One region of the Micromonospora sp. DH13 genome, then DNA from elsewhere that is predicted to be linked to it. Evidence: predicted binding sites of a transcription regulator. Region 1 holds the regulator's gene; the other holds the start of a gene.
What was found. The regulator HrcA, encoded in region 1, represses chaperone genes, less so after heat shock. The targets are predictions, from matches to a motif close to GGTTNGCACNCTCNNNNNGAGNGTGCNAACC.
Positions count from the first base shown of each region.

Region 2: the regulator HrcA is predicted to act here: its motif matches at 10,508-10,538, upstream of groES (co-chaperone GroES).

Region 1 is NZ_JAHWGR010000021.1:56,033-67,766, forward strand. It holds gene LPA42_RS20215 (MOSC domain-containing protein) at 1-302, shown strand, start outside; gene LPA42_RS20220 (phytanoyl-CoA dioxygenase family protein) at 435-1,337, opposite strand; gene LPA42_RS20225 (hypothetical protein) at 1,559-2,428, opposite strand; gene LPA42_RS20230 (enoyl-CoA hydratase-related protein) at 2,622-3,404, opposite strand; gene hemW (radical SAM family heme chaperone HemW) at 3,424-4,647, shown strand; gene LPA42_RS20240 (DUF4870 domain-containing protein) at 4,690-5,313, opposite strand; gene hrcA (heat-inducible transcriptional repressor HrcA) at 5,623-6,645, shown strand; gene dnaJ (molecular chaperone DnaJ) at 6,719-7,864, shown strand; gene LPA42_RS20255 (16S rRNA (uracil(1498)-N(3))-methyltransferase) at 7,866-8,600, shown strand; gene LPA42_RS20260 (SDR family NAD(P)-dependent oxidoreductase) at 8,654-9,415, opposite strand; gene LPA42_RS20265 (histidine triad nucleotide-binding protein) at 9,461-9,811, shown strand; gene LPA42_RS20270 (serine hydrolase) at 9,926-11,296, shown strand; partial or broken gene LPA42_RS20275 (PhoH family protein) at 11,450-11,734, shown strand, end outside.
Region 2 is NZ_JAHWGR010000061.1:7,576-19,309, forward strand. It holds gene tsaB (tRNA (adenosine(37)-N6)-threonylcarbamoyltransferase complex dimerization subunit type 1 TsaB) at 1-268, shown strand, start outside; gene rimI (ribosomal protein S18-alanine N-acetyltransferase) at 399-845, shown strand; gene tsaD (tRNA (adenosine(37)-N6)-threonylcarbamoyltransferase complex transferase subunit TsaD) at 852-1,898, shown strand; gene LPA42_RS32455 (hypothetical protein) at 2,019-2,273, shown strand; gene LPA42_RS32460 (DUF4142 domain-containing protein) at 2,350-3,093, opposite strand; gene LPA42_RS32465 (DUF1707 domain-containing protein) at 3,323-3,610, opposite strand; gene LPA42_RS32470 (ROK family transcriptional regulator) at 3,667-4,848, opposite strand; gene LPA42_RS32475 (sugar ABC transporter permease) at 4,874-6,133, opposite strand; gene LPA42_RS32480 (ATP-binding cassette domain-containing protein) at 6,130-6,951, opposite strand; gene LPA42_RS32485 (sugar ABC transporter substrate-binding protein) at 7,071-8,171, opposite strand; gene ybaK (Cys-tRNA(Pro) deacylase) at 8,570-9,049, opposite strand; gene LPA42_RS32495 (methyltransferase domain-containing protein) at 9,059-10,330, opposite strand; gene groES (co-chaperone GroES) at 10,671-10,985, shown strand; gene groL (chaperonin GroEL) at 11,056-11,734, shown strand, end outside.

The DNA of each region.
Region 1 (11,734 bases):
TCACCAAGCCGCGCACGCCGTGCCGGACGTTCGCCGGGTTCTGGGGCGTACCGGACCTGATCAGGCGGTTCACGGTGCGCGCCGCCCCGGGGGCGTACCTGCGGGTGCTGCGGGAGGGCGAGGTCGGCGCGGGCGACCCGGTGGAGGTGGTGGAGCGGCCGGCGCACGGCGTGACCGTCGGCGAGGTGTTCCGGGCGAGCACCCTCGAACCGGAGCTGCTGCCCCGGCTGCTCGACGTCCCCGAGCTGCCCGAGGCGCTGCGGCGGAAGGTCGCGCGCCGGCTCGCCACGCCCGACGCCTGACCGCCCCGGCGGCCCCAGGGCCCGCGCCCCAGGCGCCGAGCGCCGCGCCAGAGCGCCGCGCGCCGTGCCCAGGCGTTAACAAGGGCCCCCTGCTATGCGGAATGCGTTAACAGGGGGCCCTTCCTTACACCGTCAGCGGAGCCAGGGGATGCTGCGGTCGAGCAGGCCGCGCTCCTTGAGCTCCTTGCGCAGCGGGATCTCGTCGTCGATGTACCCGTTCCAGTTGATGCCCCAGTAGTTGGCCGTGTGGGTGCCCTCGCCGCAGAGCTGGCGCTGCACCGGCGTCCGGTTGGCCCACCACTCGCCGTCGGTGTCGATGTGCAGCTCGTCCAGCGGCCGGATCCACCGGTAGGTGTAGCCGACGAAGAGCATCTTGCGGGTGATGTTCGACAGGTTCGTCGACCGGGAGTGCCACTGGCGGCGGTCGAAGATGAACGCGTCGCCCGGGTTCGCGGTGATCTCCACCGTGCCCTCCGGGTCCGGGTTGTGCACCGTGAGGTCCGCCGGCCGGGGCAGCGAGTTCCACAGGTGGCTGCCCGGGATCACCTTGGTCGCGCCGCGGCCGGTCTCCGACAGGTCGGAGAGCACGTACGCCACCTTCAGCGAGAACATCGGCCGGGGCAGGTTCGGGTCCATCGTCTCCGGGTCGGAGTTCTGCCGGTACCCGTCCTGGTGCCACCCCCAGTACGGCTTCTCCGGCTCCAGCGCCGGCGGGGTGACGTCGAGGTGGTTGTGGTGGGTGTAGATGTTCCAGCCGGCCAGCCCCCACATGTACGGGAAGGCGATCGGGTGGGTCAGCAGCTGGCCGAAGAGCTCGTCGCGCTCCAGGAAGCCCAGCAGGTGCAGGGTGCCGTCCTTGGTGGTGTTGCCCTTGGCCTTCTCCTCCGCGTACACGCGGTCGACGGCCTCCTCCAGGGCGGCCCGGTGGTCCTCCGTCAGCACGTTCCGCAGCAGGAGGAAGCCCTGCTCGTGGAACTCCTTGCGGTCGGTGTCGCTGATCGGTTCGTAGCCGGTCCGGCCGTCGTAATCGAACACCGCGTCGTACCCCTCCCCATGAGGTGAAACCATTTCTGGCACAGGACGCCGATGCTACTGCGCCCGCGCGGGCGGGTGCGGAGCGCGCCCGACGGTGCGGGGGAGCGGCCGGACCGTTGGCACCCGTCTGGGCACGGAGGGTGAGATCGGGTGCTTGTTCGGCGGCTTTCGCCGGATATGGAGGATTGTGCGGTAACCGTCGGTGTGGAGAATCGAGCCGCTCAGGCGTCGGCGAAGACCTCGGCGAGCACCTCGCCGTCGTTCGCCGGGGCGTCGCCCACCCGGCTCCAGGTGCCGGCCTTCGCGGTCCACTCCAGGCCGGCGAAGCGCACCCGCTTCACGCCGTGGTCGGAGGCGTGCGAGACCAGCCAGTGCGCGTACCGCCAGCCGTCGCGCCGGTCGTCGGCCGGCACCGCGAGGCCGGTCAGCTCGGCCGGGGACGCCGCCTCCGGCAGCCCCCAGTCCAGGCTCAGGCCCCGGGTCAGCGCGGCGGCGGCCGCCGCGCCCCGCATCACCGGCGTCGCGCCGACCGTGCAGGCCACCGCGCCGGTCGCCTCGCCGAGCAGCGCCCGGGTCAGCACCTCCGACTCGTCCGCCCACTTCTGGTAAGCCTCGGGGAACGCCGAGCGCTGCACCTTCTGCGCCGCGTCGGTGACCCGCATCTTCTCCCAGCCGCGCACCCGCTTGAGCGCGGCGTAGAACTTCCGGGTCGCGTACCGGGGGTCGGCGATCTGCGCCTCGGTGCCCCAGCCCTGGCTCGGCCGCTGCTGGAACAGGCCCAGCGAGTCCCGGTCGCCGTCGGGGAGGTTGCGCAGCCCGGACTCCTGGTAGGCCGTCGCGAGGGCGACCACCACGGCCCGCTCGGGCATCTTCCGCTGGACGCCGATGGCGGCGATCGTGGCGGCGTTGGCCATCTGGTCGGCGTCCAGGCGCACCTGGCCGTCGGCCTGCACCGTGCAGGTGCGGCTGGTCAGGGACAACGGCAGGCGCAGCTGCCCGCCGGCCTGCCGGACGACGAGCCAGATCCCCACCACGGCGATCACGGCGACGACGACACCGGTCGCGACGACTGCCCGACTTCGCACCCGCACCCCCTGTTCGACGGCGTCCGCCAAGAGTACGTCCCCGCCGCCGCCGTCCGGCCCGTCCGACCGATTCGCTCCGTTCCGTGGCGGGTCGGCCGCGATGCGTGTCCGCCTTCCCCGCGCCCCGGCCCGGAAACCGGAGGCCGACCCGGGAACCGCTCGGCGCCCCGGGAGTCGACCGGCCGGCCCGGGAAACCGGTCAGTCCGTCGGCACCCAGCGCGCGTCGCGCTTCTCCCGGAACGCCAGCACGCCCTCGCGCCCCTCGTCGGACAGGAAGAACCCGGTCGACAGGGCGGCCAGCTCGGCGACCCCGGCCCGCAGGTCGGCCGCCGGCGGGCGGCGCAGCAGCGCCTTCGCCCCGGCCAGCGCGTTCGGCGCCCCCCGCACCAGCGAGGCGCAGGCCCGCTCCACCGCCGCGTCCAGCGCGTCCGCCGGCACCGCCGAGGTGACCAGCCCGATCTCGGCGGCCCGCCGCCCGTCGAAGGTGTCGCCGGTGAGGTACAGCTCGGCGGCGGCCCGGGGCGCCAGCCGGGGCAGCACGGTCGCCGAGATCACCGCCGGGATCACCCCGATCCGCACCTCGGTGAACGCGAACGTCGCCTCCTGCGCGCAGATCGCCAGGTCGGCCGCCGCGATCAGGCCCAGCCCGCCGGCCCGCGCCGGCCCGGCCACCCGGGCCACCACCGGCTTCGGGCACTCCCAGACCGCCGCGAGCACGTCGCCGAGCATCCCGGCCGGGACCGTGCCGCTGGCGTACGCGGCGGCGGTCTCCTTCAGGTCGGCGCCGGAGCAGAAGACCGGGCCGGTGTGGTCGAGCACCACCACCCGGACCGCGTCGTCGGCCACGGCGGCGGCCAGCCCGGCCAGCAGCTCGGTCATCAGCGGCGTGGAGAGCGCGTTGCGGTTGTGCGGGCTGTCCAGGGTGAGGGTGGTCACCCCACGGGCCGTGGCGACCCGCACGAGCGCGGCGGTGGAGGTCATGCCGGGCACACTAGTGGCCATGCCCGGCGTCCTTCCAGAAGGCGAGCCCGTCCCGGCCGACGGCTCGCTGCCCGCCACCGCGACCCGCGCCGTCGGCGCGCGCGGCTTCGGCGTGTACGTGCACGTGCCGTTCTGCGCCAGCCGCTGCGGCTACTGCGACTTCAACACCTACACCGCCGACGAGCTGGGCGGCGGGGCGAGCCGCGAGGGGTACGCCGACACCGTGCTCGCCGAGCTGGCGCTGGCCGCCCGGGTGCTCGGCGACGCCCCGCCGCCGAGGGTGGACACCGTGTTCGTCGGCGGCGGCACGCCTACCCTGCTGCCCGCCGACGACCTGGCCCGCATCCTCGACGGCATCGACCGCACCTGGGGGCTGGCCGCCGACGCGGAGGTGACCACCGAGGCCAACCCCGAGTCGGTGACCCCGGAGTCGCTGAAGACCCTGCGGGCCGCCGGGTACACCCGCATCTCGCTGGGCATGCAGTCGGCCGCGCCGGGGGTGCTGGCGATCCTCGACCGCCGGCACCGCGCCGGCCGGGCCACCGAGGCCGCCCGGGAGGCCCGCGGCGCCGGGTTCGACCACGTCAACCTCGACCTGATCTACGGTACGCCGGGGGAGAGCGCCGACGACTTCGCCGCGTCCCTGGCGCAGGTGGTGGCCGCCGGGGTGGACCACGTCAGCGCGTACGCCCTGATCGTGGAGGACGGCACCCGGCTGGCCGCGCGGATGCGGCGCGGCGAGCTGCCGTACCCCTCCGACGACGTGGCGGCGGACCGTTACCTGGCCGCGGAGGCCGCCCTCGACGCGGCCGGTTTCTCCTGGTACGAGGTGTCCAACTGGGCCCGCACGCCGGCCGGCCGGTGCCGGCACAACCTGCTCTACTGGAACGGCGGCGACTGGTGGGGTCTCGGGCCGGGGGCGCACAGCCACGTCGGCGGGGTGCGCTGGTGGAACGTCAAGCACCCGGCCGCGTACGCGAAGCGCCTGGCGGCGGGGGAGTCGCCCGGCCTGGCCCGGGAGGTGCTCACGCCCGACGAGGCCCACACGGAGGACGTCATGCTGCGGCTGCGGCTCGCCTCGGGGCTGCCGCTGGCGGTGCTGGACGACGCGGGCCGCGCCGGGGCCCGGCGGGCCCTCGCCGACGGCCTGCTCGACCCGGCCGGCTACGCGGCCGGCTGGGCGGTGCTCACGCTGCGCGGCCGGCTGCTGGCCGACGCGGTCGTGCGCGACCTGCTGCCCTGACGGGGGTGACCCCGACCGGCCGGGGGAGCGGCCGGTCGGGGGTCACTTGATCAGGTTGACGGTCATCGGGTAGCGGTAGGGGCTGCCCTCGTTCGCCTTGATGCCGGCGACGATGCCGAAGATGATGCCGACGATCATGGCGCCGAAGCCGATCAGGAGCCCCACCAGGATGCAGGTGAGGATCCAGCCGATCAGGGCGATGACCGACCAGAGGAGCTGGAAGTTCAGCGCCGCCACCGCGTGGGCGCGGACCGTCGGCGACTGGTTGCCCCGGGCGAGCAGGGCGATCAGCGGCGCGAGCCAGCCGAGCACGCCACCGCCGAGGAACATCCCTGCCGCGCCGCCGAAGTGGGCGACCAGGACCCAGGTCTTGTCCTCGTTGTTGGCGTAGCCGCCGGAGGGCGCGCCGTACGCGCCGCCGGTCGGATATCCGCCACCGGGCGGGGGGAAGCCGCCACCGGGTGGCGGGTAGCCGGCCGACGGCGGCTGGTCACCGGTGGGCGGCGGATAGCCACCGGGCGGGGGATAGCCGCCCGCCCCGGGGGCCCCGGACAGTGGTGCGGTGGGGGGCTCGTGCCCCGGCGAGCCGTACGGTGCCGACGGGTTCGGCTCCGGCGGGTAGCCGCCGGGGTCGCCCGATCCGGGAGGGCGAGGTGGTTCAGTCATGCACGTCACGGTAGGGGTTGCGGGCAAGCGGGCACCAGAGCGACACCGCCGCGGAGCGGCGGATGTTCGGCCCGCCCACGCAGGTGGCGGCCCGCACCGGGCGGCCGTCGACCGGTCGGCGCGCGCCCGGCCGGCCTCCCGCGCGGCGGTCGCCGCACCCGCGGTCCGTCGTTGATCTTACCCAGCACGGGGCAGCCGACGTAGACTGGCACTCGTTACAGTCGAGTGCCAGGCGTCGACGCACCGGCGGAGCGCCGACCTGCGGTGCCGCCGCGCCGCCGGGCCCGACATGCGACAGGAGGTGGCAGGGTGGGTCTGGACGACCGCAAGCTCGCCGTGCTCCGCGCGATCGTCGAGGACTACGTCGCCACCCAGGAGCCGGTCGGCAGCAAGGCGCTGGTCGAGCGGCACCAGCTCGGCGTCTCCCCCGCGACGGTGCGCAACGACATGGCGGTGCTGGAGGAGGAGGGCTACATCCGGCAGCCGCACACCAGCGCCGGCCGGGTCCCCACCGACCGGGGCTACCGCCTCTTCGTCGACCGGCTGTCCCGCGTCAAGCCGCTCAGCCCGGCCGAGCGCCGGGCGATCGAGCGTTTCCTGGTCGGCGCGGTCGACCTCGACGACGTGGTGCACCGCACGGTGCGGCTGCTGGCGCAGCTCACCCGGCAGGTCGCCGTGGTGCAATATCCCTCGCTGGCCCGCTCCTCGGTGCGGCACCTGGAGCTGGTGCCGATCTCCACCACCCGGCTGATGCTGGTGATGATCGCCGACACCGGCCGGGTCGAGCAGCGGCTGGTCGAGCTGCCCGCGCCGGTGAGCGCCGACGACGTCACCGACCTGCGCCGGCTGGTCAACGAGAAGCTCGTCGGCAGCCGGCTGTCGGAGACCCCGCCGCTGGTGCAGGCGCTGGTCGAGGAGTCGAGCCCGCACCTGCGCGGCACCATGACCACGCTCTCCACCGTGCTGCTGGAGACGCTGGTCGAGCGGCACGAGGAGCGCATCGCGCTGGCCGGCACCGCCAACCTGACCCGGGGCGGCCTGCTCGACTTCCAGGGGTCCCTGCGGCCCATTCTGGAGGCGCTGGAGGAGGAGGTGGTGATGCTCAAGCTCATCGGCGAGGCCGAGTCGACCACCACCCGCGTGCTGATCGGCGACGAGAACGAGATCGACAATCTGCGGGCCGCCTCGGTGGTGAGCACCGGCTACGGCCCGGGGGCGACCGCGCTCGGCGGACTGGGCGTGGTCGGCCCCACCCGGATGGACTACCCCGGCACCATCGCCACGGTGCGGGCCGTGGCACGCTACGTGGGCGAGCTGCTGGCCCACAACTGACCAGTCAGGGCCGACGGCCGGCTCCGGCCGACGACCGGCGCAACGCGACAAGAACATGAGGACACGGGACGCAGTGGCCAGGGACTACTACGGCATCCTCGGCGTGAGCCGGGAGGCCTCCGACGACGAGATCAAGCGCGCCTACCGCAAGCTGGCGCGGCAGTTCCACCCGGACGTCAATCCGGACCCGGAGGCACAGGAGAAGTTCAAGGACATCAACGCCGCGTACGAGGTCCTCTCGGACGACCGGAAACGGCAGATCGTCGACCTCGGCGGCGACCCCCTCGCCCCCGGCGGCGGGGGCATGGGCGGCCCGGGCGGACCCGGCGGGGCCGGCCCGTTCGTCGGCTTCCAGGACATCATGGACGCCTTCTTCGGCGGCGCGGCCGGCGGCTCCCGGGGCCCGCGCCCGCGCACCCGGCCCGGCGCGGACGCGATCCTGCGCCTGGAGCTGGACCTGCACGAGACGGCGTTCGGCGTCGAGGCCCCCATCACCGTCGACACGGCGGTGCTCTGCACCACCTGCTCCGGGGCGGGCACGGCGGCCGGCACCCACCTGGCCACCTGCGAGGCGTGCGGCGGCCGGGGCGAGGTCCAGTCGGTGCAGCGCACCTTCCTCGGCCAGGTGGTCTCCGCCCGGCCGTGCACGGTCTGCCAGGGCTACGGCACCACCATCCCGCACCCCTGCCCGACCTGCACCGGCGACGGGCGGGTGCGCACCCGCCGCTCGCTCACCGTCAAGATCCCCGCCGGGGTCGAGGACGGCATGCGCATCCGGCTCGCCCAGCAGGGCGAGGTCGGCCCGGGCGGCGGCACCGCCGGCGACCTCTACGTCGAGATCCACGAGCGCCCGCACGACGTCTACTCCCGCAAGGGCGACGACCTGCACTGCCGGGTCACCGTCCCGATGACGGCCGCCGCGCTCGGCACCCGGCTGACCATCAAGACCCTCGACAGCGAGGAGACGGTCGACGTCAAGGCCGGCACCCAGCCGGGCAGCACCCTGCGGCTGCGTGCCCGGGGCGTGCCGCACCTGCGCGGCACCGGCCGGGGCGACCTCTACGTCCACCTCGACGTGCGCACCCCGACCAAGCTCGACCCCGACCAGGAAAAGATGCTGCGCGACTTCGCCAAGACCCGGGGCGAGGAGGTCGCCGAGCTGAGCAAGCAGGGCGGCTTCTTCTCCCGGATGCGCGACGCCTTTAACGGGCACGCCTGAGGTGTCGGCGCCGCTGTTCCTGGTCGACGCGCTGCCCACCGGCGACGCGCTGACCCTCGGCGGCCCGGAGGGGCACCACGCGGCCACCGTCCAGCGGCTGCGCGCCGGCGAGGAGCTGCTGCTGGCCGACGGCCGGGGCGGCACCGCCGCCGCCGTGGTCACCGCCGTCGGCAGGGGTGCCCTCGACCTGCGGGTCACCTCCCGGGGGCACGTCGACGCGCCCGTCCCCCGGCTCGTCGTGGTGCAGGGCATCGCCAAGGGCGACCGGGGCGAGCTGGCCGTGCAGGCGATGACCGAGGTCGGCGTCGACGAGATCGTGCCCTGGGCGGCGGCCCGCTCGGTGGCGCAGTGGCGCGGCGACCGGGGCGTACGGGCCCGGGAGAAGTGGGCGGCGACGGCCCGGGAGGCGGCGAAGCAGGCCCGCCGGGCGTGGCTGCCGGTGGTGGCCGGCGCCCCCGACGAGTCCACGGCCACGGTGGTCCGCCGGATCGCCGGGGCCGCCGCCGCGTTCGTCCTGCACGAGGAGGCGCAGGAGCCGCTGACCGCCGCCGCGCTGCCCGCCACGGGCGAGATCGTGCTGGTCGTCGGCCCGGAGGGCGGCATCACCGACGCGGAGGTGACCGCGTTCACCCAGGCCGGCGCCCGCCCGGTGCGCCTCGGCCCGCACGTGCTGCGCACCTCCACGGCGGGCGTCGCCGCCCTCTGCGTCCTGGCCACCCGCCTGTCCCGCTGGTGACCCGCCCATCCTGTCGGTGACCTGCCTGTCCCGCTGGTGGACCCCCGCCCCGGTCAGGTGCGCAGGTAGGACGCGCCGTTGAGGTCGACGATCGTGCCGGAGGCCCACTCCGCCTCCGCCGACGCCAGCCAGTGGACCGCCGCCGCGATCTCCTCCGGGCGGGCCACCCGGCCGAACGGGCTCTGCGCCCGGATCGCCGCGCCGCCCTCACCGGCCAGGTGCTCCGTGGTCATGTCGGTCTCCACGAAGCCGGGGGCCACCGTCGCGACCGTGATGCCGTACGGGGCCAGGGCCACCGCGAGGGACTGACCGAGCGCGTTGAGCCCCGCCTTGCTCGCCCCGTACGCCGGCTGCTCCGGCTCGCCCCGGAACGCGCCCCGCGACGAGACGTTGACGATCCGCCCGCCCCGCCCGCGCATGTGCTGGGCCGCGCACCAGGTCACGTTGGCCGCCCCGGTCAGGTTGGTCTCCAGCACCTGCCGCCAGCGCCGCTGCCAGTCGGCGTAGGACGCGCCGAAGACCGGGTGCGGGGCGTTCCGCTCGCCGTACACCCCGGCGTTGTTGACCAGCACGTCCAGCCCGCCGAGGCGGGTCGCCGCGTCGTCGACCATCACCCGTACCGCCTCGGGGTCGGCCAGGTCCGCGCGGACCACGACGTGGCCGTCGCCCGGCAGTTCCGCGCGCAGCCGCTCGGCCAGCTCCCCGGAGCCCCGGTGGTGGATCGCCACCCGGTCCCCGCCCGCCGCGAACCGCGCCGCCACCGCGCGCCCGATGCCCCGCGAGGCCCCCGTCACCAGCACCGCCCGTGAAGTCACGCGGCCATCATGCCCCAGCCGTCCGGCACCACTTACCATGCCCCGATGGGATCCGACTGCCTGTTCTGCCGCATCGTCGCCGGGGAGATCCCGGCCACCGTCGTCCGGGAGACCGACACCACCCTCGCCTTCCGCGACATCGATCCGAAGGCCCCGGTGCACGTGCTGGTCATCCCCAAGGAGCACTACGCCGACGTGGCGACCCTCGGCCAGGGCGACCCGGCACTCGCCGGCGAGCTGCTCGCCACGGCCGCCGCCGTGGCCGAGGACGAGGGGCTGCTCGGCGACGGCTTCCGGCTGATGTTCAACACCGGGGCGTACGGCGGCCAGGAGGTCTTCCACGTGCACGCGCACGTGCTCGGCGGCGCGCCGCTGGGCCCGATGCTCTGCCGCTGAGGGGGGGGGGGCGGCGGGCGCGTCCGTCGCGGGCGCGTCCCGCGCCGAGGTGTTAGGAAGGGGCCCTTCCCATACGGAATGCGTTAACAAGGGGCCCCTCCTTACACTGCGGGCGTGAGTGGAATCGACGAGCGGCTCGGGCGGATGGTGCGGCGGGTCCAGGCCGAGGGGCGGGTGCCGGCGGTCGCGGCGGCCCTGCACCGGGCGGACCGCCCGCTCTGGACCTGCGAGGCCGGCGGCACCGGCAACGACACGGCGCTCGGCCCGCAGACGCTGTTCCGGATCGGCTCGGTCACCAAGACGTTCACCGCGGTGCTGGTCATGCAGTGCCGCGACGCCGGCCTGCTCGACCTCGACGACCCAGTCGGCGCGCACCTCGACGTGCCCGCACACGGCGAGCTGACCGTGCGCCGGCTGCTGTCGCACACCTCCGGCCTGCAACGGGAGCCGCACGGCGACGTCTGGGACACCCTGCTCGCCCCCGGGGCGGACGAGCTGCTGGCCGACCTGGCCCGCGCCGAGCGGGTGCTGCCGCCGGCCCGCCGCTTCCACTACTCCAACCTCGGCATGGCCGTGCTCGGCCAGCTCGTCGCCCGGCTGCGCGGCGGCACCTGGGCCGAGGTGCTCGCCGACCGGGTGCTCACCCCGCTCGGCCTGACCGCCACCACCGACCGGCCGGGCCCGGCGGCGGCCACCGGGTTCCTTGTCGACGCGTACTCCGACGAGGCGCACCCCGAGCCGCCCACCGACTTCGCCGCGGTCGGCCCGGCCGGGCAGCTGTGGAGCACCGCCACCGACATGGCCCGCTGGGCGGCGTTCCTGGCCGACCCGGCGGCGCTCGACCCCACCGGCGCGGTGCTCGCCCCGGCGACGCTCGACGAGATGCGCTGGCCGCTGACCGTCACCGACGAGACGACCTGGGGGGCCGGCTTCGGGCTGGGGCTGATCCTGCTGCCGCAGGGCGACCGGGTCGTGCACGTCGGCCACGACGGGGCGATGCCCGGCTTCCTCGCCGCCGTCTACGGCCGCCGGGGCGGCGACGGCACCCCCGGGGCGATGGGCGCGGCGGTGCTCGGCTCGTCCGGGACCGGCGTGCAGGTCATGGAGCTGCCGCACCGGCTGCTCGCCGCCGCCGTCGAGCACGACCCGGCCGAGGTCGAGCCGTGGCGGCCGGGCCCGCCGGCCCCGGAGCACCTGCGCGGGATGCTGGGCCCGTGGTGGGGCGAGGGCTTCGCGTCCGTCTTCAGCTGGCACGACGGCACCCTGCAGGCCCGCAGCGCGGGCGACCCGGCGGGCAAGCCCCCGGCGGTCTTCGCCCCGCTGCCGGACCGGCCGGACGTGTTCCGCACCGTCTCCGGGCGGGAGGCCGGCGAGCTGCTGCGGTTGACCCGGGACGCGACCGGGGCGGTGGTCCGGCTGCACTGGGCGACGTACCGCTTCACCCGGGGCCAGGAGACCTTCGACGGGTACGACTTCCGGCGCTGACGCCCGGCCGGGCCGGCAGCCCGGCGGCCCGGGGAAATGGGCGAGGTGCCGCCGCGCGGGAAACGTTACGATGGAGGTAACGTCCGATCGCCGCGCCAGCAGGGCCCGGCGCCGAGATCGAGAGCAGGTGCGCAGGGCCCCTCGGCCCGACCCATGACCGGCACCCCACCTCCCGGCCCGCCCCGGGTGCAGACCAGGATCACCGTCCCCGACTCGAAGATCATGGTCAACCTGCTGGGCGCGGGCGACGAGATCCTGCGACTCGTCGAGCGTTCGGTCGACAGCGACGTGCACGTCCGCGGCAACGAGATCACCATCACCGGTGCTCCGGCGGACAACGCCATCGCCGAGCGCCTCTTCAGCGAGCTGCTCGAACTGATCGAGAAAGGCGAGACCCTGACCACTGACGCCGTGCGGCGCACCGTCGGGATGCTGGAG
Region 2 (11,734 bases), on a different contig from region 1:
CGGCCCCGACGTCGACGCCCCGGCGGTCGCCGCGCAGCGCGCCCGCGACCTGGGGGTCACCGCCGCGGTCGGCGACGGCGCCCACCGGTACGCCGACGTGCTCGGCCTGCCGCTGCGCGACGAGCCCCGCTACCCGGACCCGACCGCGCTGGCCCTGCTGGCGGCCGAGCGGATCCGGGCCGGCGCGCCCGGCGAGCCGCTCACCCCGCTGTACCTGCGCCGCCCCGACGCCGTGGCCGCCACCGCCCGCAAGTCGGTCCTGCCGTGAGCGGGCGGGAGGCCGGGCGGGCGGGAGCGACTGCCGTGAGCCGGCGGGAGGCCGGGCGGACAGGAACGCCCGCCGTGAGCCGGCGGGAGCGCCGGTCGTGAGCGGGCCCGAGCGGCCCGGCCCGGACGGGATCCGGCTGGGCCGGTTCCGCTGGTGGCACGTCGACGAGGTGCTGCCGATCGAGGCGGACCTGTTCGGGGCCGAGCGGTGGTCGCCGGCGATGTTCTGGAACGAGTTGGCCAACGGCCACTTCTATCTGGTTGCCACCCCGGCCGACGGGGAACGGGTGCTCGGCTACGCCGGGCTCGCCGTCGCCGCCCCGGACGAGGCGTGGGTGCAGAACATCGCCGTCGCCCGGGACGCCCAGCGGCGCGGGGTGGGCCGGGCGCTGCTGGAGGCGCTGCTCGCCGAGGCGGCCCGCCGGGGCGTACGCAGCACGCTGCTGGAGGTGGCAGCGGACAACGGCCCTGCCCAGCGGCTCTACGCGACGTACGGCTTCGAGCCGATCGGCGTCCGCCGCGGCTACTACCAACCCAGCAACACCGACGCGCTGGTCATGCGGCGCGACCAGGACTGAGGAGCCATGGCCGACGCACCGCTCATCCTCGGCATCGAGACCTCCTGCGACGAGACCGGCATCGGCATCGTGCGCGGGCACACCCTGCTCGCGGACGCGCTGGCCTCCAGCGTCGCCGAGCACGCCCGGTTCGGCGGGGTGGTGCCCGAGGTGGCCAGCCGCGCCCACCTGGAGGCCATCGTGCCCACCATGGACCGGGCGCTGGCCGAGGCGGGGGTGACCATCGCCGACATCGACGCCATCGCGGTGACGGCCGGCCCGGGGCTGGCCGGCGCGCTGCTGGTCGGCGTGGCCGCCGCGAAGGGCTACGCGCTGGCCGCCGAGAAGCCGGTGTACGGGGTGAACCACCTCGCCGCGCACGTCGCCGTGGACACTCTGGAGCACGGGCCGCTGCCCGAGCCGGCGATCGCCCTGCTGGTCTCCGGCGGGCACTCGTCCCTGCTGCTCGTCGACGACCTGGCCCGGGGCGTGACCCCGCTCGGCGCGACGATCGACGACGCCGCCGGTGAGGCGTTCGACAAGGTGGCCCGGCTGCTCGGCCTGCCGTTCCCCGGCGGCCCGTACGTCGACCGGGAGGCCGCCGCCGGTGACCCGGCCGCGATCGGCTTCCCGCGCGGCCTCACCGCCGCGAAGGACCTCGCCGCCCACCGCTACGACTTCTCGTTCTCCGGCCTGAAGACGGCCGTGGCCCGCTGGGTGGAGGCCCGCCAGCGGGCCGGCGAGCCGGTGCCGGTGGCCGACGTGGCCGCGTCGTTCCAGGAGGCGGTGTGCGACGTGCTCACCGCGAAGGCGCTGGCCGCGTGCCAGGCCCACGGGGTGGACACGCTGGTGATCGGCGGGGGAGTGGCGGCGAACTCGCGGCTGCGGGTGCTGGCCGAGCAGCGGGCGGCGAAGCTCGGCATCCGGGTGCGGGTGCCCCGGCCGAAGCTGTGCACCGACAACGGGGCGATGGTGGCCGCGCTGGGCTCGCACCTGGTCGCGGCGGGGGTCGCGCCCAGCCGGCTGGACCTGCCGGCCGACTCGGCCCTGCCGCTGACCACGGTCAGCGTGTGACGGCTCGACCCGGCCGGGGAACGCCGCCAAAGGCTCGACCTGGCCGGGGAACGCCGCCGGCGGCCCGGCCCGACCCGGGAGCGCCGCCGGCGGCCCGACAGGAGCGAGGGGAGTGACGACGTGATCGTACGGATGTGGGAGGCGCGGGCGGAGCCCTACGGCTTCGCCGACCTGATCACCTGGGTCTGCGACACGGCGCTGCCGGAGGTCGAGCACGACCCGCTGCACGTGTCCAGCGAGGTGTTCAGCTCCACCGACCACCGGGTGGTGGTGATCTCGAAGTGGCGCAGCAGCCCTCGGCCGCTGCCCGACCCGCCCGCGACGCTGCTGGCCCGCCCCCCGCACGCGTGGGACTTCACCGAGGTCGACCGCTGACGGCGCAAGGACGCAAGGAAGGGCCCCCTGTTAACGCTTTCTGTTGCACAGGGGGCCCTTCCTAACCAGGCAGCAGTCAACTCCGGCGCAGGATGCGGTACGTGGCGATGCCACCGGTGCCGAGCGCGGCGATGAAGACCAGCCACACCACCGTCGTGCTGACGCCGAGCCGGCCGCCGCTGCCGACGTTCGCGGCTGCCGCCGCGACCAGCGAGTCGCTCTGTGCCGGCGGGAGGGCGGCGGGCGGGAGCTGCTCCCAGCGGACCAGGCCGGTGCTCTCCAGCATCGCCATGTGGTCTCCGACGAAACTGTTCGCCTCGTCGGCGAGCTTGCGGACGGTCGCGTCCCGGGTGCTGGCGCGCACCGCGCCGATGACCGGGAAGATCTTGCCGTGCGCCACCCGGAGCCGGGTCACGAAGATCTGGTCGAACCGGGCGCCGGTGGACTCCTGCATCTCCTTGAGCCACCCCTTCTGCTCGGCGGTGGCGTCCGTCGGGAGGGTCGCGCCGAGCTTGTTGGCGGCGTCCACGACGAGCTGGTCCAGCACCCCGTGCTGCCGGGAGATCTCCGCGCCGATCTCGCGTACCCGGGCCGACTGGCCCTTCTCGGCGGCCATCTCACCGGCCGGCATCTCCCATAGGCCGGCCAGCCGTACGCCGGCGAGCAGCGTCATGTCGGCGGCGTTGAGCTGGGCGTTGGCGGGTGCGGCGACAGCCACGCCGGGTAGCACCCCGAGCGCGGCGACGAAGGTGACCACCAGCGCCGCCATCCGGTGGGTCCGGTGCCCTGGCCGGCGACGTGCGGATCTGAGCGGTGCCATGGGTGCGGTGCCTCCTCGGTCCGGGCCGAACGCGTCCGTCCGGGCGGCCGGGTCTCCCGGGCCGCCCCTCCGGTCACTGGTACGGATCGCCGCCGCGATCAGTTCATCCGAATCCCGGAAGAGCGTCTCGCGAAATCAGGCGGGGGGAATCGGGCGGAGTGAATCCGGCGGCGGGCGCGCGGCGGCGGGGAGGGCGCGGGCGCGGCGGGTCAGGTGCGGCGGGAGCGGGTCAGCGGGTGGCGGCCATCAGCAGGCCGAGCAGGATCAGGGTGGCGACGGCGACCGCGAAGACGACCAGCAGGTCCCGCCGGCCGTGCGCGGGCGAGGCGGACAGGACCGGGTCGGCCGGCAGGTCCCGGGTCACCGCGGCCAGGTCGCCGAGGGTGCGGGCGGCCCAGGCGTCGGCGGCCCGCTCGGAGAACTCGTCCAGGGTGAGCCGGCCCGCCGAGGCGTGCCGTTGCAGGTCGGCGACCACCCGCTGCCGGTCGTCGTCGGAGGCGCGCAGCTCGACGTCCACGCCGGACAGCGTACGCAGCCGCGCCAGCCCGGGGCACCCCGCGCGGAACGGGGCGGTCAGGCCGCGTCGAGGGGGTCGGCGAGGAGCCGTTCGAAGGCCAGCTCGGCCGCGCCGATCAGCGCCGCGTCGTCGCCGAGTTTCGGGGTACGCAGCCGCACGTGCTCCAGGCAGGCCGGGAGCCCCATCGAGTTGAGCCGGCTGCGCACCTGGGCCGCCGCGGCCAGGTAGAGGTCCCGCATCGTGCCGCCGAAGATGACCATCTCGGGGTTGAAGATGTTGACCAGGTTGGCCACGCCGAAGCCGAGCCAGTCCCCGGCCTGCCGTACCGCCGTCTGGGCCCGTGCGTCGCCCCGGTCGGCGGCCTCGAAGACGGCCAGCACCGCGTCGGGCCCCCGGGCGTCGGACCGGCCGGCGGCCCGCAGCAGCCCGTGCTCGCCGATCTCGGTCTCCCAGCAGCCCCGGGAGCCGCACTCGCAGGGCTCCCCGCCGCGAACCACCACCATGTGGCCGACCTCGCCGCTGTACCCGCCGTGCCCGGTCAGCCGCCGGCCGCCGGCGATGATGCCCGCGCCGACGCCGACGTCCCCGTACAGGTAGATGACGTTGTCGCAGCCGGCGGCGACGCCCCGGGCGTGCTCGGCGAACGCCGCCACGTCGGCCACGTTGCCGACGGTGATCGGCACGTCGATGCCCAGCTCGGCGGCGAGCGCAGCACCGATCGGCTCGTCCACCCAGCCGGTGGTCGGGCTGAGCCGGACCAGACCGTCGTCGCGGCGGACCATGCCGCAGACCGCGACCCCGGCGCCGACGCAGACCGCGCCCGGGGGCACCGACTGGTGCATCTCCTTGACCGCGCCGGCCAGCAGCGGCGCGGCCTCCCCGGCCACCAGGTTGCGGGGCCGGTCCAGTTCCCGGCGATCGAGCACCGCGCCGCCCAGGCCGACCCGTGCGGCCCGCAGCCGGTCCACCTCCACGCTGTACGCGTACGCGTAGACCCGTTCCGACTCGGGCCGGACGACCAGCGACGGTCGTCCGGCCCGGCCGGTCTCCTTCGGTGCGCCCTCGCTGACCAGCCCGGCGCCGGCCAGGTCGGCGGTCAGCGCGCCGATGGTACTGCGGTTGAGCCCGAGCGTGGTGGTCAACTCGGCGCGGGTCGTCGCGCCGTGGACGTGCACGTAGCGCAGCAGGGCACCGAGGTTCTGCCGACGGATCTCGTCCTGACTCGGTCCCACGCGCATCGTTACCGGTACTTCCGTGCGGGCGTCAACGGTTGCCGGTGGCGGCCGACCGGCGGCGGGACAGAGCGTCCACGCTCGCGGCGAGCAGCAGCACGACGCCGGTGACCACGTACTTGACCCCCGAGCTGTAGCCCATCAGACCCATGCCATTGTCGATCACGGCGACCACCGCGCCGCCGAGCACGGCGTCGAGCACCCGGCCCTTGCCGCCGAAGAGGCTGGTGCCGCCGATCACCGCCGCGCCCACGGCGTAGAGCAGCACATTACTGCCACCCGTGTTGGGGTCGACAGAGTTGGCCCTGCTCGCCGCCACGATGCCGCCGATCGCGGCCATCGAGGAGCAGATGACGAAGACCGAGATGCGGATCCGGTCGACGTTGATGCCGGCGCGGCGGGCCGCCTCCTTGTTGCCGCCGACCGCGTAGACGTGTCGGCCGTAGCTGGTGCGCTGGAGCACGAACGTCCAGACGATCAGCAGCACCGCGATGATCGGCACCACGATCGGCACGCCCTTGAGCGAGGTGATCAGTACGTTGCGGCTGCGCTCCAGGTTGAGCACGTACACGGCGACGCCGAGGATGACCGCCAGCACGCCCATCCGGGCGGCCACGACGGCCAGCGGGTCGGTGACGAGTCCCCGGGCGGACCGGTTGCGGTGCCGCATGAGCTGCACCGCCGCGTAGCCGGCGACGGCGACGGCGGCCAGCGTCCAGCCGATCGCGGGCGGCAGGTTGCGGTTGGAGATCGCCACCAGCGTCTCGTCGCGTACGGAGATGTTGGCGCCCTCCTTCATCAGCATCAGCACGATGCCCTGGAAGGCGAGGAAGCCGGCGAGGGTGACCACGAACGACGGGATGCCGACCTTCGCCACCAGGAAGCCCAGCGCCGTGCCGATGAGCACGCCGGTGACGAGCGCGGCGAGCACCGCGACCCACCAGGGGTAGCCGAGCACGGTGACGACGTTGGCGAGGACGGCCGCGCAGACGCCGCTGGCGAAGCCGGCGGAGAGGTCGATCTCGCCGAGCAGCAGGACGAAGACCAGCCCCATCGCGATCAGCGTGACCGCCGCGCCCTGGGTGAACAGGTTGGCGAAGTTGCCGGCGGACAGGAACGACGGGCGCATGATCGCGAAGACCGTGCAGAGCACGATCAGGCCCAGCACGGCCGGCAGGGAGCCGATGTCGCCGCCGCGTACCCGGCTGAGGTAGCCGCGCACGTGGCCGCCGACGGTGACGGGCGGGGTGACCGCCGCCGGCCCTACCTTCTTCACGACGGTGGTGGTCATCGGAGGGCTCCCGGGGTCGTGCCGACGGCCGCGCCGCCGGTGCCGTTGCCACCCGTCAGCTCGGCGGCGAGCCCGAGGGCGCCGGAGCGCCCGGCGGTGATCAGCTCGACGACCTGCGAGTGGGTGATGTCGGTGGTCTTCACCTGGGCCACCATCTGGCCGAGGTAGAGGGCGGCGATCCGGTCGGAGACCGCGAAGACGTCGTTCATGTTGTGCGAGATGAGCACGACGGCGAGGCCGTTGTCGGCCAGCCGGCGGACCAGCTCCAGCACCTGGGCGGTCTGCGCGACGCCCAGCGCGGCGGTCGGCTCGTCGAGGATGACCAGCCGGCTGTTCCAGAGCACCGCCTTGGCGATGGCGACGGTCTGCCGCTGGCCGCCGGAGAGGCTGGAGACGTGCTGGCGCAGCGACTTCACCGTGCGGACGCTCAGCCCGGCGAGGGTCTCGGCGGCCATCTGCTCCATGGTCGGCTCGTCGAGGACGATGCCGGTGTGCTTCTCCCGGCCGAGGAACATGTTCTGCACGATGTCGAGGTTGTCGCAGAGCGCGAGATCCTGGTAGACGACCTCGATGCCCAGGGCGGCGGCGTCGCGGGGGCTGTTGATGCTGACCGGGCGGCCCTCGAAGAGGAACTGGCCGGAGTCGGTCGGGTAGATGCCGCTGATGCACTTCACCAGGGTCGACTTGCCGGCGCCGTTGTCGCCGACCAGCGCGGTGACCTCGCCGGGGTGGGCGGTGAGGGCGACGTTGCGCAGCACCTGGACGGGACCGAAGCTCTTGTCGATCCCTCGTAGTTCCAGCAGGGGGGTTGCGGACACAAGGGTCTCCTAACGCGCGGAGGGGAGATCGCGGAGCCCGTCCGGCGCGGGCCGCCGCCCGGCACGGGATCACCGTGCCGGGCGGCGTCGCCTGGCGGGTACGACGGTCGGCGTACGGGTCAGCTGATGCCGGCTTCGGTGCAGAGCTTGGTGTAGGCGGCGGTGCAGAGCTCTTCCTTGGTGACGAAGCCGTCGGCGACGACGTCCTTGACGTTGTCCTTGTAGATGGCCTTCGGCTCCAGCAGGACGGCCGGGACGTCCCGGTTGCCCTCGACGTCCTTGACGGTCTGCCCGGTGTCCTTCTTCTCGCCCTTGGCGACCGCGATGGCCAGCTCGGCGGCGGCGTCCGCCTCCTTCTTGACCGCCTTGTAGACGGTCATGCACTGGTCACCGGAGAGGATGTTCTGCAGGCCCTGCACGGTGGCGTCCTGCCCGGTCACCGGGACCTTGCCGTTGAGCTTGTTCTTCTTCAGCACGGAGATGGCCGCGTTGCCGAGGCCGTCGTTCGCGGCCAGCACGCCGTCGATCTTGCCGCTGGCCTTGGTGTACTGCTGCTCGAAGATCGTGGCGGCCTGCGTGTTGTCCCAGTCCGGCACCGAGTCGTCGGCGACCTTGGTGTACTCCTTCGAGTCGAACTTCGGCTTGAGCACCGAGTCGTACCCGTTCTTGAACAGGGTCGCGTTGTTGTCGGTCGGCGAGCCGTTGAGGTAGGCGATGGCCGGGTTCTTGACGCCCTTGTCGGTCAGGCACTTGGCGAGGCCCTCGCCCTGGAGCTTGCCGACGGCCTCGTTGTCGAAGCTGACGTAGTACTGCGCGGAGCCGCCCAGCGTGAGCCGGTCGTAGTCGATCGTGGCGACGCCCTGCGACTTGGCCTTGTCGAGCACGGCCTTGCCGGTGCCCGAGTCCAGGTTGACGATCATCAGGGTGGTCACCCCGTTGGTGATCATCTGGTCCGCGATGGTCTGGAACGCGGTCTTGTCGCCCTGCGCGTTCTGGATGTCGTACTCGACGTTGGCGGCCTTGAACGCGGCCTCCAGGAACTTGCGGTCGGCACCCTCCCAGCGGGCGGAGGACTTGCTGTCCGGCAGGATCACGCCGATCTTCGGCTTCTTCTCGGAGGATCCGGCCTGGTTGCCGCCGTCGGAGTTCTCGCCGCAGGCGGCCATGCTGCCGGCGGCCAGCAGGCCCACGGCGGCGAAGGTGAGGAAGCCCTTGCGCATCTGCACGGGTCCTTTCGGGGGTGGGGGAGTGGGAGTGGAGCGGTGTTTTGTTGTGTCCGGCAACGTATTGCGCACCGCGCTGCCGGCACAAGGCCGCCGAGGTCAGAAGTTTGTTGGCGGCGGTAACAATTCAGCAACGTGATCGACACTCTGCCCTAACCGCCCCGAAAGCGGGCAGGCCGAAGGGCCGCGCCTCGACGCGGCGATCATGTGAATGACCGATGCCGCAGGCCGCCAAACCTGCCGCAGGCCGACGCCTCGGCTCGGGGGTGCCGGCCCGGGACGCCGGGCGCGGGGTGTCGGCCTGGGGTGCCGCTCGGCCGGGGTGCTCTCGGCCGGGGTGCTGCTCGGCCGGGGTGCTGCTCGGCCCTTGGTGCCGCCCGGCTCGCGGCGTCGCGTCAGCCGGCGGCGATGGGGGCGGTGGTGGCGTCGGTGAGCGCGACCAGGTCGGCCGGGGCGAGCTGGAGCTGGAGGCCGCGCCGGCCCGCCGAGACGTACACGGTGTCGTGGGCCAGCGCGGAGGCGTCCAGCACCGTGGGCAGCCGCTTGCGCTGGCCGAGCGGGCTGATCCCGCCGCGCACGTACCCGGTGGCCCGCTCCGCCACCGCCCGGTCGGCCATCGTCGCCCGCTTGCCGCCCAGCGCGGCGGCGAGCGCCTTGAGGTCCAGCTCGCCGGTCACCGGCACCACCGCCACCGCGAGCGCGCCGTCGACCTCGGTGACGAGGGACTTGAACACCCGCTCCGGCGGCACACCCAGGGCCGCCGCGACGAGCGCGCCGTAGTTCGGCGCGTCCGGCGACACGTCGTACGGGTGGGTGCTGTGCCGGATCTTCCGCTTCGTCAACAGCGCCGTCGCCGGAGTCCCCTGTCCCGCCATGCCGACAAGCTAGCCGGCCGCCGCCTCGTGATCCAGCGGATACGTCACCGGGCGGCAGACCAGCACGGTCGGCGCGCCGGCCACCCGGGTCAGCACCAGGCTCGCCGCCTCCGGGCCGGCCAGCCGCAGGTCGCGCCGCAGCCGCTCCGGCTCCAGCGCCGAGCCGCGCTTGAGGATCTCGACCCGGCCCACCCTGCGCTCGCGCAGCAGGGCGCGCAGCCGTTTCAGCGAGAACGGCAGCACGTCGGTCACCTCCAGGCAGCGGGCGAACGGCGTCGCGCCGGGAGTGTCGGCGTACAGGTAGGCGATGGTCGGGTCGGCGAGCGTGGCGTCCAGCTCGCCGGCCAGCTCCGCCACGAGGTGCGCGCGGACGACGGCCGGGTCGGGGTCGTGGACGTACCGCCGGACGGGCCCGACGGCGGCCTCCTCCGTGCCGGAACCGGTGAGCTGGTGGTGGCAGGCGGGCCGGGGGTGATTGCAGGGGGCCCTTCCTATACAGAAAGCGTTAACAGGGGGCCCTTCCTTCAGCACAGTCGCGCGGCGGGGGACCTCGGCGAGCCGGCCGCACCACAGGGCGGCCTCGACCAGGTCGCCGCCCACGCTGACCCACTCCGCCTCCGTGCCTGGCGGGATCAGGCTGTGGTCGAGCCCCGGGGCCACCTTCACCACCGTGTGCGGCACCCGCTCGGCCAGCGCGGTGACGAAGTCCCACGGCGGCGAGTAGGCGTTCGGGTCGAAGATCCGCCGGCCCGTGCCGGCCCTGCGCCGCGCCGGGTCGCAGAACGCCGCGTCGACGGCGGACACGTCGAACGCCGTGGCGTCGCCGCACTCCACCGTGAAAACGTCGGCCAGCCCGGCGGCCTCGGCGTTCGCGGCGGCCATCGCGGCGGTGACCGGGTCGGCCTCCACCCCGTACACCCGGATGCCGGCGCGGGCGGCGGCGAGCGCGTCGGCACCGAGGCCGCAGCCCAGGTCGGCCAGGGTGCGCACCCCGGCGGCGCGCAGCCGGTCGGCCCGCCGGGCCGCGACCACCCCCCGGGTCGCCTGCTCCAGCCCCGCGCGGGTGAGGAACATGCCGGCCGCCGCCGGCCCGAACTTGCCGACGGCCCGGCGGCGCAGCTCGGCCTGGGTCAACGCGGCGGCGGCCAGCCCGGCGGGCACCCCGGCCGAGCGGAGCGCCGCCGCCGCGGCCAGCGGGTCGCCGCCGGCCACCTCGGTCGCCGCGGCGAGCGCGGCCGACCCCTCGGGGGTACGCAGGGCGGCGAGCTGGTCGAGATCCACGCGCCCATTGTCGGGCCCGGGCGGCGGCGGACCGACGGCGGTGGGGGTGCCGGAGGTCGACGGGTCGGGGGTCGGCGCTCCCGGCGTGTCGCGGTGACGAGTGGCGGAACTGTGGCGACACGACGGGCGACGCGTTGGCACTCTCCTTGACGGAGTGCTAGCCACGGCCTAACCTGCGATTAGCACTCTCCCATCGAGGGTGCCAGCTTCCGGGCCCCGTGCCCGGGGGTTGACGCCAGGCGGACCGGCACCCGCGACGACGGCCCCGCCCGGTGGCATGTGGCAGATTGACGCTGGTCGGCCCCGCCGTCCGGCAACGAAACCAGTACCCCAGGAGGGTATGCCCGTGACTACCGCGACCAAGGTTGCGATCAAGCCGCTCGAGGACCGCATCGTGGTCCAGGCGAACGAGGCTGAGACCACCACGGCGTCGGGCATCGTGATCCCCGACACCGCCAAGGAGAAGCCGCAGGAGGGCACCGTCCTCGCTGTCGGCCCGGGCCGGATCGACGACAAGGGCAACCGCGTGCCGATCGACGTGAAGGTCGGCGACACCGTCCTCTACTCGAAGTACGGCGGCACCGAGGTCAAGTACGCCGGCGAGGAGTACCTGGTGCTCTCCGCCCGCGACGTCCTCGCGGTCATCGAGAAGTAAGCAACCGATCCGCGTCACTGCCCCGGTCCGGCTCGCCGGGCCGGGGCAGTGACGCTTCGAAGGGATACAGATGGCGAAGATCCTGAGCTTCTCGGACGACGCCCGGCACCTGCTGGAGCACGGTGTCAACGCCCTCGCGGACGCGGTCAAGGTCACTCTCGGCCCGCGCGGGCGCAACGTCGTCCTGGACAAGAAGTTCGGTGTGCCCACGATCACCAACGACGGCGTGACCATCGCCAAGGAGATCGAGCTCACCAACCCGTACGAGAACCTCGGCGCGCAGCTGGTCAAGGAGGTGGCGACCAAGACCAACGACGTCGCCGGCGACGGGACCACCACCGCGACCGTGCTGGCCCAGGCCATGGTCCGCGAGGGCCTGCGCAACGTGACCGCCGGCGCCAGCCCGTCCGGCCTCAAGCGCGGCATCGACGCGGCGGCCACGAAGGTCTCCGAGGCCCTGCTCGACCGGGCCGTCGAGGTCGCCGGCAAGGAGTCGATCGCGCACGTCGCGACGATCTCCGCGCAGGACGCGACCATCGGCGACCTGATCGCCGAGGCGATGGAGCGGGTCGGCCGCGACGGCGTCATCACCGTCGAGGAGGGCTCGGCGCTCACCACCGAGCTCAACGTGACCGAGGGCCTCCAGTTCGACAAGGGCTTCATCTCCCCCAACTTCGTCACCGACGCGGAGGGTCAGGAGTCGGTCCTGGAGGACCCGTACATCCTGATCACCACGCAGAAGATCTCGG